DNA from 3 places in the Priestia sp. P5 genome. Region 3 is predicted to be linked to each of the others. Evidence: predicted binding sites of a transcription regulator. Region 3 holds the regulator's gene; each other region holds the start of a gene.
The links. Region 3 encodes LexA, which represses DNA repair genes until DNA is damaged. Its sites were predicted from a motif close to CGAACATATGTTCG; they were not measured.

Region 1: a site for LexA is predicted at 2,719-2,732, ahead of uvrB (excinuclease ABC subunit UvrB). Genes of this name have one in related genera too.
Region 2: a site for LexA is predicted at 2,429-2,442, ahead of MMB69_RS08825 (YolD-like family protein). Genes of this name have one in related genera too.

The regions. Positions count from the first base shown of each region.
Region 1 is NZ_JAKWFJ010000003.1:145,818-151,170, reverse strand. It holds gene MMB69_RS22345 (proline dehydrogenase family protein) at 1-738, shown strand, start outside; gene MMB69_RS22340 (sigma-54 interaction domain-containing protein) at 803-2,464, opposite strand; gene uvrB (excinuclease ABC subunit UvrB) at 2,801-4,780, shown strand; gene uvrA (excinuclease ABC subunit UvrA) at 4,787-5,353, shown strand, end outside.
Region 2 is NZ_JAKWFJ010000001.1:1,601,576-1,606,928, reverse strand. It holds gene cysI (assimilatory sulfite reductase (NADPH) hemoprotein subunit) at 1-116, opposite strand, end outside; gene MMB69_RS08830 (assimilatory sulfite reductase (NADPH) flavoprotein subunit) at 139-1,947, opposite strand; gene MMB69_RS08825 (YolD-like family protein) at 2,566-2,748, shown strand; gene MMB69_RS08820 (hypothetical protein) at 2,774-2,926, shown strand; gene MMB69_RS08815 (MDR family MFS transporter) at 2,961-4,568, opposite strand; gene MMB69_RS08810 (MarR family winged helix-turn-helix transcriptional regulator) at 4,591-5,043, opposite strand; gene MMB69_RS08805 (MerR family transcriptional regulator) at 5,202-5,353, shown strand, end outside.
Region 3 is NZ_JAKWFJ010000001.1:800,311-805,663, forward strand. It holds gene MMB69_RS04075 (ArnT family glycosyltransferase) at 1-86, opposite strand, end outside; gene MMB69_RS04080 (hypothetical protein) at 370-570, shown strand; gene MMB69_RS04085 (magnesium transporter CorA family protein) at 638-2,083, opposite strand; gene lexA (transcriptional repressor LexA) at 2,295-2,912, opposite strand; gene yneA (cell division suppressor protein YneA) at 3,059-3,388, shown strand; gene MMB69_RS04100 (YneB family resolvase-like protein) at 3,442-4,110, shown strand; gene MMB69_RS04105 (DUF896 domain-containing protein) at 4,180-4,410, shown strand; gene tkt (transketolase) at 4,578-5,353, shown strand, end outside.

The sequences.
Region 1 (5,353 bases), on a different contig from region 3:
GATCATTTAGGAGAATTTGTTTTTACAGAAGAGGAAGCCAGGTTGTCTACTGCCATGTGCATTCAGACACTAGAAGCCATTGCAGAATCGGGAGTTCAATCAAATTTATCATTAAAGATGACTTCTTTAGGGTTGGATATTAGCAAAGAGCTTTGTATGGAAAATATGCGCAGAATTTTACACATGGCCAGAATGAATAATATTTTTGTTCGAATTGATATGGAAGACTACTTGCACTGCCAAATCTCCCTTGATATGTATAAAGAATTACGCAAAGAGTTCGATAATGTTGGAATTGTGATTCAAGCGTATCTTTATCGTACAGAACAAGATATGAATGACTTACATCAATATCAAGCCAATTTACGTCTAGTAAAAGGAGCTTATAAAGAATCACCAGAAGTATCATTTCCAGAAAAGAAAGACGTAGATGAAAACTATAAAAAAATCATTAAAATGCATTTATTAAATGGTCACTATACAGCTGTAGCAAGTCATGATGAAGAAATGATTCAGTACACAAAACGATTAGTAAGAGAAAATGGTATTTCAAATGACCAATTTGAGTTCCAAATGCTTTATGGAATTTGCGTAGAGCTGCAGGATCGTCTAGTAAAAGAAGGATATAAAGTAAGGGTTTATGTTCCTTACGGCATTGATTGGTTTGGGTATTTCATGAGACGCCTAGCCGAACGCCCTGCCAATGTATGGTTCGTATTAAAAAATTTCTCCAAATAAGTTCAGTCAAAGAAACATAAAAAATTCGACACAAGTACTCTGAGCTTCGTGTCGAATTTTTTAATTAGTTTAATCCGTATTCTTTGATTTTGTTATAAAGGGTGCCGCGTGAAATGCCAAGCAGATCTGCTGCTGCACTTTTATTTCCATAGGTTTTTTGAAGAGTCTCTTCTATTAGCCTAGCTTCTTGAAGAGACTCTTCTTCTTTTTGAACTTCTGTGAAAGAACTTGCATCTTTCAGATTGTCAGGTAGGTGCGTAAGGGTAATCAACGACTGATCGCTTAGAAAAATCATTCGTTCAATCGTATTTCTCAGCTCGCGAATATTGCCTGGCCAATCGTATTGCATAAAGGCTTCGAGAACTTCAGAGCTAATGAAAGGAGCCTTCTTTTTATACTTCTTGCTGAATTCCTGTACAAATTGCTGAGTCAATGCTTCGATGTCTTCTTTATGGTCTCGAAGCGGCGGAATAATAATGTTGATGACGGTCAGCAGATAGTAAAGATTTTCATGGAATTCACCGGCTTTTAGCAACTCTTCCAAAGGCGTCGTGGTAGAGGCTATAATTCGGGTTTGAACTTGAATTTCTTCCGTGCCTCCAACGTGATAAAAGGATCGTTCTTCCAAGTAACGGAGAAACTTAACTTGAATTTCAAGAGGCATTTTATCAATTTCTTCAATAAATAAAGTCCCGTTGTGAGCCTGCTCCAGTTTTCCCGCAATGGTTGTTGGATCTTCTGAAAAGACATCTTTTTGATGACCAAAGAGCTCAATTTCCAGGAGTCCCGATGGAATAGTGGCGCAATTTAAAGATAAAAAAGGTTCTTTATGTTTAGATCCCCCGTAGTGGATGGCCTGAGCCAGCATTTCTTTCCCAGAACCAGGTTCTCCTGTTAATAAAATAGGCATATCTGTAGATGCCACTTTTTTGGCAATGTCAACGGCTTGCTTAATTTCAGGACTGATACCCGCGAAAGAAGAAAATGGATTATCTTTTGGAATGAGAAGAGACACATCAATTTCTTCATTTAATCTTACAATATTGGTAATGTCGTGTTCAGTTGCGACTCCACCTATGACTCGATTGTTTCTTATAATAGGAGATGCATTGATGAGCACGTGAGTTTGTTCATTAGGACGATGATACGTTCCGCGTACAGGGCGCCCTTCATTTAGAATCGTATGTAGAATGATTGATTCATCTTTGAAATGCTCTCCGATTTTTCTACCCATAATATCATCTCTCTGAATCTTATACGTATGTTCCGCAGCAGTGTTCCACAAGATTACATTTCCTTCATTATCGACCGCTGTCACTGCATCATTAATGGTTTCTGCCAATGTATCAAAATAGGAAGCTAATATCTCATTTTGGCTATGCAAATGTGTAATCCACTGTGAAGGTGTTACAAGTCCTATTGTGGTTTCTTGGTTTTCTGCTTGAATGAGGACTGGTCTGTTCCAGTTTGTGTTGGCTTGTAAATTGGCTAACGTAGAAGTAGAAGATGAAGGCCAATTTGTATCCGCTATTACTTTTTTTATGGAAGATGCCTCGTCATGACCCGTTAACAGGTATCGTTCATCTTTTTGTATTACATAAAAGGTACTTGCTGTGACTACAACGAAGTCATAGTTTGAAAGTTCAGATTTCACTTTAGCTAAAGAAGTTGATTCTTCAACTGTTATAAAGGAGTTATTTATAAGAACTTGATCAACGCTTGCCATACTAAACCCCTCTCAGTACATATTTTTTATACTGTATCATAATTTAGAAATTGGCGCAAAAGCCTATCTTTTTCAAACAATTACGCAGCTTACTTTCTTTTATCGCTTTCATCCAAAGAGTTGTATTCCCTTCGAAAAGGGTAGTATAAGAATTTAGTGGGTAATAAAGTAACAGGGTAAAAAATAAAAACAAACAAACACTATATAAGATTAATACTCATTAGTTTCATTTATGATTATAAAGTGATAAAATACGAATATCAGTTCGTGTTTTCGGTTTTTACATATCGTAATAAAAAATAGATAAAACAAGAAAATGGAAACGGAGGCCTTCATTTGAAAGATCAGTTTGAATTAGTATCCCCATATCAACCGCAAGGTGATCAGCCAAAGGCAATTGAAAAGATTGTGAAAGGAATTAAAGAAGGTAAGCAGCATCAAGTTTTGTTAGGTGCTACAGGAACGGGAAAAACCTTCACCATGTCTAATGTTATTAAGGAAATAAATAAGCCGACATTAATTATGGCTCATAACAAAACGCTTGCTGGTCAATTGTACAGTGAGTTTAAAGAGTTTTTCCCTAATAACGCAGTTGAATACTTTGTCAGTTACTACGATTACTATCAGCCTGAAGCTTATGTACCTCAAACAGATACATTTATTGAAAAAGATGCAAGCATTAATGATGAAATTGATAAACTTCGGCACTCGGCAACTTCTGCTCTTTTTGAACGAAAAGATGTCATTATTATTGCCAGCGTGTCCTGTATTTATGGATTAGGGTCTCCGGAAGAATACAAAGAAATGGTCGTATCTCTTCGAGTAGGAATGGAAAAAGAGCGGAATCAGCTGCTTCGTACGCTAGTGGATGTACAGTACGAAAGAAACGATATTGACTTTAAGCGCGGAACGTTTCGCGTTCGCGGCGATGTTGTGGAGATTTTTCCTGTATCTCGAGATGAACACTGTATTCGCGTCGAGTTTTTCGGAGATGAAATTGACCGCATTCGAGAAGTTGACGCTCTAACAGGAGAAATTATTGGAGATCGTGAACATGTAGCTATCTTCCCGGCATCCCACTTTGTCACGAGAGAAGAAAAAATGCGTGTTGCTATTCAAAACATTGAAAAAGAATTAGAAGAACAGCTAGAGAAGCTAAAAGAAGCAGGAAAGCTTTTAGAAGCGCAGCGCTTGGAGCAGCGCACGCGCTACGATCTAGAAATGATGAGAGAGATGGGCTTTTGTTCGGGAATCGAGAACTACTCTCGTCATTTAACGCTTCGTCCAGCTGGTTCTACACCTTATACACTGCTGGACTTCTTCCCGGAAGATTTCCTTCTTGTTGTGGATGAATCACACGTTACGATTCCTCAAGTTAGAGGAATGTATAATGGAGACCAAGCGCGTAAACAAGTATTAGTAGACCATGGTTTCCGCCTGCCGTCTGCATTAGATAACCGCCCGCTTAAATTTGATGAATTTGAACAGCATATTAACCAAATTGTTCATGTTTCTGCAACACCAGGTCCTTACGAACTTGAGAAGGCACCTGATGTGATTGAACAAATTATCCGTCCAACGGGATTATTGGATCCAAATATTGAAGTTCGACCAATTGAAGGACAGATTGATGATTTAATTGGAGAAATTCACGACCGGATTAAGCGAAATGAACGAGTGCTCGTTACGACGTTAACAAAGAAAATGTCTGAGGATTTAACGAACTACTTAAAAGAAATTGGCATTAAAGTTCAATACCTTCACTCTGAGGTGAAGACGCTCGAGCGTATTGAAATTATCCGAGAGCTGCGGCTTGGAAAATATGATGTGCTTGTAGGAATTAACTTACTTCGTGAAGGTTTAGATATTCCGGAAGTTTCGTTAGTAACCATATTAGATGCCGACAAAGAAGGATTCTTGCGTTCAGAACGATCGCTTATTCAAACCATCGGACGTGCTGCGCGAAATGCTAATGGACATGTCATTATGTATGCAGATCGCATCACAAACTCCATGGACATTGCTATCAATGAGACCAAGCGTCGTAGAAGTATTCAAGAAGCTTACAATGAAGAGCATGGTATTACACCGACAACGATTCAAAAAGAAGTTCGAGGCTCAATTCGTGCAACAGTAGTAGCAGAAGATACAGAAACGTATGAAGAAGCACCGGCATTTGATAAGCTCAACAAAAAAGAAAAAGCAAAGCTCGTAGAAGAAATGGAACAAGAAATGAAAGAAGCAGCCAAAGCGCTTAACTTTGAACGCGCAGCTGAGCTTCGTGACTTGATTCTAGAATTAAAAGCGGAAGGGTGATAAAACATGGCGATGGAAAAAATCGTGGTAAAAGGTGCACGAGCCCACAATTTGAAAAATATCGATATTGAAATCCCGCGAGACAAATTAGTGGTATTAACAGGGTTATCAGGTTCTGGTAAATCTTCTTTGGCTTTTGATACAATCTATGCAGAAGGACAAAGACGTTATGTCGAGTCGCTTTCGGCATATGCAAGACAGTTTTTAGGTCAAATGGATAAGCCCGATGTAGATTCAATCGAAGGATTGTCGCCTGCTATTTCAATCGATCAAAAAACAACGAGCCGAAATCCTCGTTCAACCGTCGGAACTGTGACCGAAATCTATGACTATTTGCGCCTTTTGTTTGCTCGTGTAGGAAAGCCGATTTGTCCTAATCATGGAATTGAAATTACATCTCAAACGATTGAGCAAATGGTAGATAGAATTTTAGAATACCCTGAACGCACAAAACTTCAAGTACTGGCACCTGTGGTATCTGGACGAAAAGGTACCCATGTAAAAGTGTTAGAAGATATTAAAAAGGAAGGGTACGTTCGCATTCGAGTAGACGGAGAAATGCGTGAAATAACA
Region 2 (5,353 bases), 800 kb from region 3:
CTGATGCGGTCGAGCATTGTTTCTCCTAATGTACCGCGCAAATAATTACTTTCATCTTTTATGCGCTCAACGTCACTTGGAGGACCTTCGGGCGCTTTTAAAATTTTGTTTACCATGTTGAAAATCTCCTTTCAATCCTCAGTATACATCACGCTGATAACGTTTTTGTTTCTTCATTTCAGCAAGGTAACCTTCCGCCTGTTCACGGCTCATCTTGCCTTCTGTTTCGATAATTTCAACTAGCGTGTTGTGCACGTCGCGTGCCATATTTGTTTTATCTCCGCACACATAAAAAGATGCGCCTTCCTCTAACCATTGGAATAATTCTTTACTATGTTCGAGCATACGGTTTTGTACGTATACTTTTTCTTCAGTATCGCGTGAAAACGCCACGTCCATTTTTGTCAGTACGCCATCTTTTAACCACTTTTGCCATTCTGTTTGGTAAAGGAAGTCTGTTACGAAGTGCTGATCTCCAAAGAACATCCATGACTTTCCTTTTGCTCCTGTTTCTTCACGCTCTTGCATAAATGAGCGGAACGGAGCCACACCTGTACCAGGTCCTACCATAATAATTGGCGTTTCTTGATCTTGAGGAAGCTTAAAGTTTTTATTGCTTTGAAGGTATACAGGAATCGTATCGCCTGGCTGCAAACGTTCTGAACATAGAACTGAACAAACACCTTTACGCTCGCGTCCATGCGCTTCGTAGCGTACCGCTCCGATTGTTAGATGAACTTCATCAGGGTTTGCTGATAAACTGCTTGCAATCGAGTAAAGGCGCGCTGGCATTTTACGTAAAATGGCTACAAACTCTTGTGCCGATACGTTCCATGGGCCGAAGTCACGAACTAAGTCAATCACATCACGGCCTTGTGTGTATGCTTTTAATTCCTCACGATTTTCTACAAGCGCTTTTAACTTATCGTTTCCAGTAAGCTCAGCTGCTTGCTTTAAAAGCGGTTTTGTTAAAACGGTAATTTCAAAATTAGAGATTAGCGCTTCTCTAAGAGGACGCGTTTCTCCTTCTTTATTAACCGTTACACTTTCACTTGCATCCCACTTGAATTCGTTAAGAAGAAGATCAACAAGCTCCGGGTCATTTTCAGGATAAATACCCAAACTGTCTCCTGGTTCATACGTCAAACCTGAACCTTCTAGAGATAGTTCTAAGTGTCGCGTTTCTTTATTTGATCCGCGGCCGTTTAAGTTTAAGTTCTCAAGCACTTCTGCTTTAAAAGGATTTGTTCTTGAATATGGTGAAGTTCCTGCAGGAGCTTCCGCTGGAACAGCTGCCGAAGCGCTGTGTCCTTTTGCTTCGCTTAATCCGTCAATAACACCTTTAAGCCATTTATTCGCGGGCTCTTCAAAATCTAAATCACAGTCAACGCGCGGATACAGTCTTTCACCGCCAAGTTCTGCTAAGCGCACATCAAATTCTTTTCCTGTTTGACAGAAAAATTCGTATGAGCTGTCTCCAAGCGATAAGACAGAGAAACGGAAGTTCTCAAGTTTTGGTGCTCGACGGCCGTGAAGAAATTCATGGAAAGACAGGGCATTATCAGGCGGCTCTCCTTCTCCATGTGTACTTACGACGATTAATAAATTTTCAAGTTTCTTTAAATTATTTGGTTTGAAATCATTCATAGAAGATACAGTTACATTAAAACCTTTTGCTTCAAGCGTTTTGCCTGTATTTTCAGCAAGTCCTTGAGCATTTCCTGTTTGTGATCCGTAAAGAATCGTTACGTCTTTTGAAACCGTCTGTTTCGTTTGATCAGGCGCTGCTGTAGAAACGTCTGGCGTTCCTTCGGCAGACGTAGATTGAGATGCTGTTAAATAACCGCTCAACCACATTTTTTGTGCTTCTGTTAATGTCGGCAGAAGGCGATTAAGCAAATCTGCTTGTTCTTGATTAAAAGGGCTGTTTACTACCTTAAGTTGCAACACTGTCCACCTCACAAAAATATATAATTTAAATATGTATGCTTTTACGAATCATCTTCAACAACATTTAATACCTGTGTCTAATTAATCAATGATGTTTCCCTTCATACATTATTATTCCTATAGATTATATCAAATTTAATTATATAAATCATTAGAAAATTCTTATCAAATTCGTCTACCTGCATTTTATCGGAGAAGAATAAATTAGTAAAATACATATAATTGATAACTAGTATTAAGATCATTAATATTTGAAGCTGTCGTTACGTTTTTTATAAACGCAGTTACTTCTATATTTGCTCATTCTACATCCTTCACATAAATATGAATATTTTGTAATTTTTAGAGAAGTTTTGTAGAAACGGTTTTCTTTCTCATCAGAATGTTACATAATAAATGTAACATTAATCCTTTTAAAAAACACTATACGAAAAAGACAGTATATTCTGAAATTTAGGACATTTTATAGGTGAGCTAGCAACCTTTTATTCGATCTATTCATACACATTGAAGAATATAAAGGGAAGCTTGCAGTACATACAATTCCCTTTTGCTCATCTCAAATGAAAGGACTGGCTTTTAAATCAGGTAATCTTTTTTAAGGAGGCTTCTTGAATGTTTTTGCGAGAATTAACGAAAAGTGGGACGATAACTGTTTCTTACTATAAAGATGGAACGTTGCAAACGTGCAAAGGCCGCGTGCACAACTTAAATCTCCATCAGCAAATTCTATCCGTAAAAGACGAAAATGAAGCCGTTGTTTCCCTTTTGCTTTCTGATATTAAATCCATTCATTAGTATGTAAAATTAAGGAGGAATTACCATGTGGAAAGATAATAAGCAAGCGCTTACAGATTTTGTGTCAGAAGATAGGTTTGAACTGAACTTATATTTAACGTATTTACTTGATCAAATTTCGTATGACACGTCTAAACAATCCCCTTTTCTTCGTAAGCCCAATGAAACCACTAGTTGATATAGAAAAAAGCGCACAAATTTGTGCGCTTTTTTTAATGTGATGGCTCTACTTCAGCAATGCCTTCTTCTGGTTTTTCTTCGGCTTTTTTATTTGAAAGCTTGATCTGCCTTAAGAATAATGTGCATACCGCCCCTAAAACAATAAAAGCTAAGCCCATGAAAAAGACGCTGTGCAATGCGCTCATTAGCGAGGTCTTCAAAATTGGCACAATGCTGTCTGAAAGCGCAGCTGGGATATTCTTTAGCGCCTCAGGGCTAAACAGCATCTGCAGCACACTTTCAGGATTCGTATCAATCGCTTTTTTAAACCCGTCTGCAAAAGCACTTGCTTGAGCAGGCAATGTGTTTAAATATGGAACGAGTTTGTCAGTAAGAAGTGTACCTGATTTTGCATTCATTACCGCTCCTAAAATGGTAATACCGAACGTTCCTCCAATTGAACGGAAAAATTGACTTGATGATGTAACCACACCGAGCTCTTCTTTTGAAAAGCTTTCTTGAAGAGCAAGCGTTAAAATTGGCATCACAAGCCCCATTCCCAAACCGATTATGGCCATATAAGAAGTGGCAACAAGCTTGCTAGTATGAAGGTCTAATGTTGTTAATAAAAAGAACCCTCCTGCCATAATAAGCATACCCGTTACGATTTGAGGTTTGATTCCAACTTTATAAACAAGCTGCCCTCCAATAATACTCGTTACGATCATTGAAATCATCATCGGCGTCATAATGGTACCTGATTCCGAGGCGCTGACTCCAACGATTCCTTGCATAAAGAACGGAACAAACGTAATGGCTCCGAACATGCCGATGCTCATAAAAAAGCCAACGATATTTAAAAGCGTAAACGTTCGATTCTTAAATAAATACATCGGAAGAATCGGCTCTTTCGCTTTCGTTTCCACAATAATAAAGCTTATGATCCCAACAACAGCCAGTGTAAATAGACTAACAATTTGCCAAGAGTTCCAGTCGTAGTCTTTTCCTCCAAAGCTCAGGGCCAGAAGCAAGCTCACTACTCCGATAACCATTGTGAACATACCGGCTACATCGAATTTCACAGGTCCCGTATGTTTCTTTCCTTGAAGTCCCAGTGCAATAAAAACGGTAGCGAGTATCCCTACCGGCAAGTTGATGTAAAACACCCATTTCCAGTTCAGTGAATCAACAATCCATCCGCCAATTTGTGGACCAATGACAGAAGCAAGACCGTAAATTCCTCCAAATACTCCTTGAAATTTTGCTCGTGCTTTTCCTGTAAATAAATCACCGATTACAATCATTGCCATCGGCATCATAACGCCGCCGCCAATTCCTTGTAATGCACGGAATAAAATAAGCTCTGTCATATTATTTGCCATTCCACATAAAGCAGAAGCAACCATAAAAATAATAAGTCCTGTAACATAAATTACTCTGCGTCCTACTAAATCAGCGAGTTTCCCTGCAATCGGAACAACCGTTGTGGACGTTAATAAATAGGCTGTTGTCAGCCATGTCATCATGCTCAATCCACCAAGATCTCCTACGATTCTTGGCATAGCTGTTCCGACAATGGTTCCATCAAGTGCAGAAAAGAACATCGCAATAATTAAGCCAATTAATAAAAGCGTGCGCTTTGAATTTTTTTGATTTTCCATCGTGTGTCTCTCCTCTTTTTTGTTACTGCTGCTTCTCTTTATAAGAAGCAGCTGACGTTGCAAGCTTTTTCGTAATAGAAGCCATCATGGAAAGCTCTTCTTCTGTTAGATGCAAAAGATAGCGGTCCATAATGGCTTTTCGACTATTCAGCACATCTTCAAGCTTGCGATGCCCAAATTCCGTTAAGGTAATATCAACGACTCGTCTGTCCTCTTTATTATGTTCTCTTACAACAAAATTGTGCTGTTCGAGACGATCTACTAAAAGAGTCACGGCGCTCGGTTTGACATCCATCATTTCTGCAATTTGAGAAACCTTACTGCTCCCTACTTTCTTTAAATAAGAAAGAACAAATAGTTGCGTAGGAGTCATCTCATGCTCATTTAAACTCTCCATCATTTCGGGCTGCATTTTTTCAAATAGCACTTGAAGCGATGAACGAATCTCTCCAAGATACTGATTGCTTTTTGTCACATCTATTCCTCCAGGCTTGCTTATTTATTTCATGTTATAAATAGTTAATGCTAATTAAATATAAATGCATATAAACTAAAAGTCAATTATTTCTTTTTTAGTATTGACCCTTACGCTGCGTTATATTTTATAGTAGATTTCAGAAGGGAGATGAAAGAATGAACAGAAAAGTAAAAGAAGTTGCTGACTTAGTAGGAATCAGCGTCCGCACGCTGCATCACTATGATGAAATCGGGCTATTAAAACCTGATGCCGTTAGTGAATCCGGTTACCGGCTTTATTCACCGGCTAATCTGGATATGCTTCAGCA
Region 3 (5,353 bases):
ATCGCACTGTAACTGCCCCATAGAGACCATGTGAGAATAATGACACATAAAAGAATCAGGCTTTTGGATAAAAATGAGTTAAGCATATTACCTCCTGCAAATTATTTCAAAGATAAGGTACAAAATTCCTACCCTATGATACCATATTTTATTATTTTGTATATATTTTTCTTATAGAGTATAATGTTAGATTGTTCTGATATTACAACAGCGGCACAACGTTTGATAAAAGGTTCAGCGGAGTAGGCAGTGATTTAGTAATAGATAAAAGAGGTTGGGAAAAAAGAATTTTAGTCGAAGTGAAAAACGAACCATTGATCAACATGTTTGATTAGTGGTTCGTTTTTTTATGGTAAACGTAGGTTTTATTTGTTTAGTTCTTTCCAGCAGTTGATTGGAGGGCAAGACGAAGACTCCTGCGGGAAAAGCGGAACAGGTGAGACCCCGCAGGAGCGTAAGCGACGAGGAGGCTCACCGGCCGCCCGCGGAAAGCGAAGTCTTGCACGGAAATCAACCGCGGTGTCACAAGCAATCCCTGCTAGCTTATTTATTCCATTTGTTCTCCTTTAGACTCGCTTGATTTAGTTATGTCTCAATCTCTTCTTTTTTATCATGTGTTTTCTGATGCGAACAGCTTTTATGTTTTAAATCGATCTTTTAATAAATTCCATAGGGAACTCACTCCGAGACTAATGCTGATCAGAATTCCTGATAGAGCTACTATTAAAGCGATATATTCAAAGATAGAAAACTGCTTCATACTATCCCAATTGATGTTTCCCTTTAGTTTGCTAATAACTAAATTCATTCCGTAAATACCGGAAAGAACCGTATAAATCGTTAAAATCAATAATAAGTAATTGTGACGTTTGGCTGCGATTTTCTCTTGATTTTGGTACAAAGTACCAAGGGTTTCTTTGACTTCTTGATAAAGAGAATTGATGTGGAAGATTTTTTTAAAGAGCTCAGAAAACTCTTGACCTTCTGTGCGAGAGCTAATTTCTAAAAATAAATATTTACCTGAAAATACGGTAATAGAGCGGATTAGTCGTTCAATGCCCTCTGAATTTTTATGAAACGTGAGCTGAGAATACTCATAAGATAGTTTTAGCAACACGATTTTATAGAAAAAATGTAAAAATAAATTATAGTAATGCTGGCCAAATAGATGATTCATCAAAAGCTGATCCGTTTTAGAGTCTGCCGATTTAGAAATACATGAAAACACATGGTCTGTTATGACGTAATAAGTTTCAGGAGCCCACCTTTCATACACATGTTTAGTATTATACGTTTTAATATACTCATGATTGTGTGCAGAAATAAACGCTTTCCCGTCAGGCGTATAGCTATTTAGCTGCCCAGTACGAAATAAAGTTGTGGAATTAATCTCTTGCTCTTTATTTACCGTTACATAACTTAACACAAACATCCGTTCATCGATAAAATAAGGAAGGCTCCCAACGTGCTGTTCACGCGTGGCTTCTTTCTTGATGTGTTCGTTCAAAAATGGCGCAAGCTGTGAAAAAATATAATCTTGTACTTTGCTATAGCGATGATGTTCATAGGTAATGGTGGATCCATGCTCTTCAGCAAGCTTCGGTTCTAATACACGAAAATGATTCATGAATTCTAAAATATCATCATAGGTATAATGATCATGGCTCATCTCAGTGCGAATGGTCATGACGCCAATTTCAAAAGGACATAAAAAAACATCCACAGACAGCACGTTGCTAGACACGGTGGTGGAGGAAGTGTGTAACGTAATGGTATGGTCTATTTTTTTGGAAAATCGAAGCAACCCTTCTTTTTCGCACGAGTCAGGGAATAGAATACATTCAATGTAAGGAAGAAAATATTGATCCAGGCTATCATGAGATACGTAATACTGTTCTCCGTAGTATTCTTTTTCTAAATGTTTGTTTTGAATGGAAAAAAACTCGAACAAATTTTCTTTCAGTGCATGAACAAGCTGCTCTTTATTTTTTCGATCAAAGGAAAAAGGAAAAAGAAACATGTTCATTGCTTTGGTAGGTACAATGGTTTGAAATGATTCTGTTTTCCTTGGTGTATTGGTCATAAACTACATCCTTCTTATGGTCGGTTGTATTTCCTTGTAAGAGTCGCGGAAATGCAGATAGAAAGTAAAAAGTGAAACAAGCTTTACAAAAACCGTTCTACCTGCTTGCGATGATTCAACGTATCATTTATAATATGCCAATTTTTTTAGAAAACAAACGTAAAAAAACCAACTAACATCATGATTAGTTGGCTTTACATACAGTGTCTGATTAGTGAATCGTGCGATATACACCAGTTACTTTTCCTAAAATCGTTACGTGGCGAAGAATAATAGGCGCCATCGTTGAATTTTCAGGCTGTAAACGAACGAAATTTTCTTCTTTGAAGAAACGTTTTACCGTTGCTTCGTTATCCTCGGTCATAGCGACCACAATATCTCCATTATTAGCCGTTTGCTGCTGACGTACGATTACCATATCGCCATCTAGAATACCTGCTTCAATCATACTTTCTCCCATAATTTCAAGCATAAATACATGATCATCTGGAGAAACGAATTTATCTGGAAGAGGGAAATATTCTTCCACATTTTCAACGGCTGTTATAGGAAGACCCGCTGTTACTTTACCGATAACAGGAACATTAATGACATTGCTTTTAGGGATGTTTACTTCATCTAGTTGAAGAACTTCGATTGCTCTTGGTTTTGTTGGATCTCTGCGAATTAACCCTTTGCTTTCTAAACGAGCTAAATGCCCGTGTACAGTGGAGCTAGAGGCTAATCCTACCGCTTCCCCAATCTCGCGAACAGAAGGCGGATAACCTTTTAATTTTACTTCGTGCTTAATAAAATCTAGTATGTCTTGTTGACGTTTTGATAGCTTCATATTTTTCACCTCGATTTTAGCTATTCTTTAGGTGAATTATACCACGTGATGTGTCAATATACAAACATAAGTTCGAAGAATTCCATTGACAGAAACAAATGTTCTCAATAAAATAAGAACATATATTCTGATAGGGGGATCATAATATGCAACAATTCTTACATTCTATGAAACATTACGCTATTTTTTTTGCAGTTATCGCTGCACTTACATATGTATTGACGCTGGTTTTAGGAGCGGATAAAGTAGATTTAGACAAATATTCAACGGTTACTATTACAAAAGGAGATACGCTTTGGGACTTGTCCAACAAGTATCATAATCACCATCATTTGACCACCAATGAATTTGTCAAATGGGTTGAAGACGTCAATGATTTAAACTCAGATACTGCCCAGTCTTTATCACCTGGAGATAAATTATATATTCCTGTTTTAAAAAAAGAGTTACATAATCAAGTGGCAATTGAACAGTAGTGTGTAACGGCCGTTCCTGAATATTGTTAGAAGCCGAAAAGGTCGTGATAAAAGTGGACGCCATTATTTATTGCCGTGTCAGTACGGATAAAAAAACCCAAGAAACATCTTTACAGCGCCAGCAAGAAGAATTAAAAAAGCTTGCTGATCTTCACCATCTAGAGGTGAAAAAAGTCGTGATGGAAAAAGCAAGCGGATATGATGTAGACAGAGAGGGTATTTTGGATGTTCTTCATACAATGAAAGAAGAGAAAATATCCGTGCTGCTCATTCAAGACGAAACACGATTAGGCAGAGGAAATGCCCGAATTGCGCTGCTTCATGCTTTTCATAAAGAAAATGCTACCATCTATACGATTAGTCATCAAGGTCAGCTTCAGCTTTCAGAATCTGATTCAATGGTGTTAGATATTATTAGCTTAGTGGAAGAGCATCAGCGGAAATTACATAATGCTAAAATTAAAAGAGGAATGAAAAGAGCCGTAGAAAACGGTTATCGTCCGCAGAAAAATTTAAAAAATCAAGGAGTTAACTCGGGAAGGGAAAAAAAAGAAGCGCCGATTGAAGAAATTGTCCGCCTTCGTCATAACGGCTTAACCTTTGCTGAAATTTCAGTTACGCTAAAAGGTTTTGGTCATAATATTTCAAAAGCGACGGTACATCGCCGCTATCAAGAGTACCAAGAGAGTGCTCAATCTCTTGATAAAACGAAAGAGATTTAGTAAGATGACTACATGTTGCCGGAGCGGTTCGGTAATTTTAATTATTGATTATAAGGAGATAGGTTTTATATGCTATCAAAAGATAAACTTGCTCGTATTAATGCTCTTTCAAAAAAGGCAAAGGCTGAAGGGCTGACAGAATCTGAAGCGAAAGAACAGCAAGAGCTACGTCAGGAATATTTAAAAGTTTTCCGACAATCTATGACAAATCACCTTCACACGATTAAAGTTGTGGACGAAGAAGGTAAAGATGTTACGCCTAAGAAGTTAAAAGAGAGTAAAAAGAAGCGTCTTCACTAAGATGTTCTAGTAAAACTAGAGGGAGTGTTCCCTCTAGTTTTTTGTATATTTTTAATAAGGGGCACAAAAACTGTAAAAGTGGAAATTTTTTTGGTTCAAGTATTGTACAAATAAGCAAATCATTAGTATGATAACATATGTACATAGTTTTGAAAGGAATGAAGAGTATGACACAACGTATTGAAGATCTTTCGATTGCAACAATTCGTACTTTATCAATCGATGCGATTGAAAAAGCAAATTCAGGTCACCCAGGTATGCCAATGGGAGCTGCTCCAATGGCATATACATTGTGGACAAAATTCATGAACATCAATCCAAAGAATCCAAACTGGTTCAACCGTGACCGCTTTGTATTATCAGCAGGACACGGATCGGCACTATTATACAGCTTGCTTCATTTAGCTGGATATGACTTATCAATTGAAGACCTTAAAAACTTCCGTCAATGGGGAAGTAAAACACCAGGTCATCCAGAGTTCGGTCATACAGCAGGTGTTGATGCAACAACTGGTCCACTAGGACAAGGTATTGCAATGGCTGTTGGTAAAGCAATGGCAGAACGTCATTTAGCTGAAACATACAACAAAGAAGGTTTAGAAATTGTAGACCACTTTACGTATGGTATTTGTGGTGACGGAGACTTAATGGAAGGTGTATCTGCTGAAGCAGCTTCATTAGCGGCACACTTAAAATTAGGACGTTTAGTTGTTTTATACGATTCAAATGATATTTCTTTAGACGGAGATTTAGATCGCTCGTTCTCTGAGAACGTAGAAGATCGTTTCAAAGCTTACGGATGGCAAGTAATCCGCGTTGAAGACGGCAATGACTTGACAGCGATTGCAAACGCAATTGAAGAAGCAAAAGGCGATTTAACACGCCCAACGCTAATTGAAGTAAAAACAACAATCGGATTTGGTTCTCCAAACCACGCGGGTAC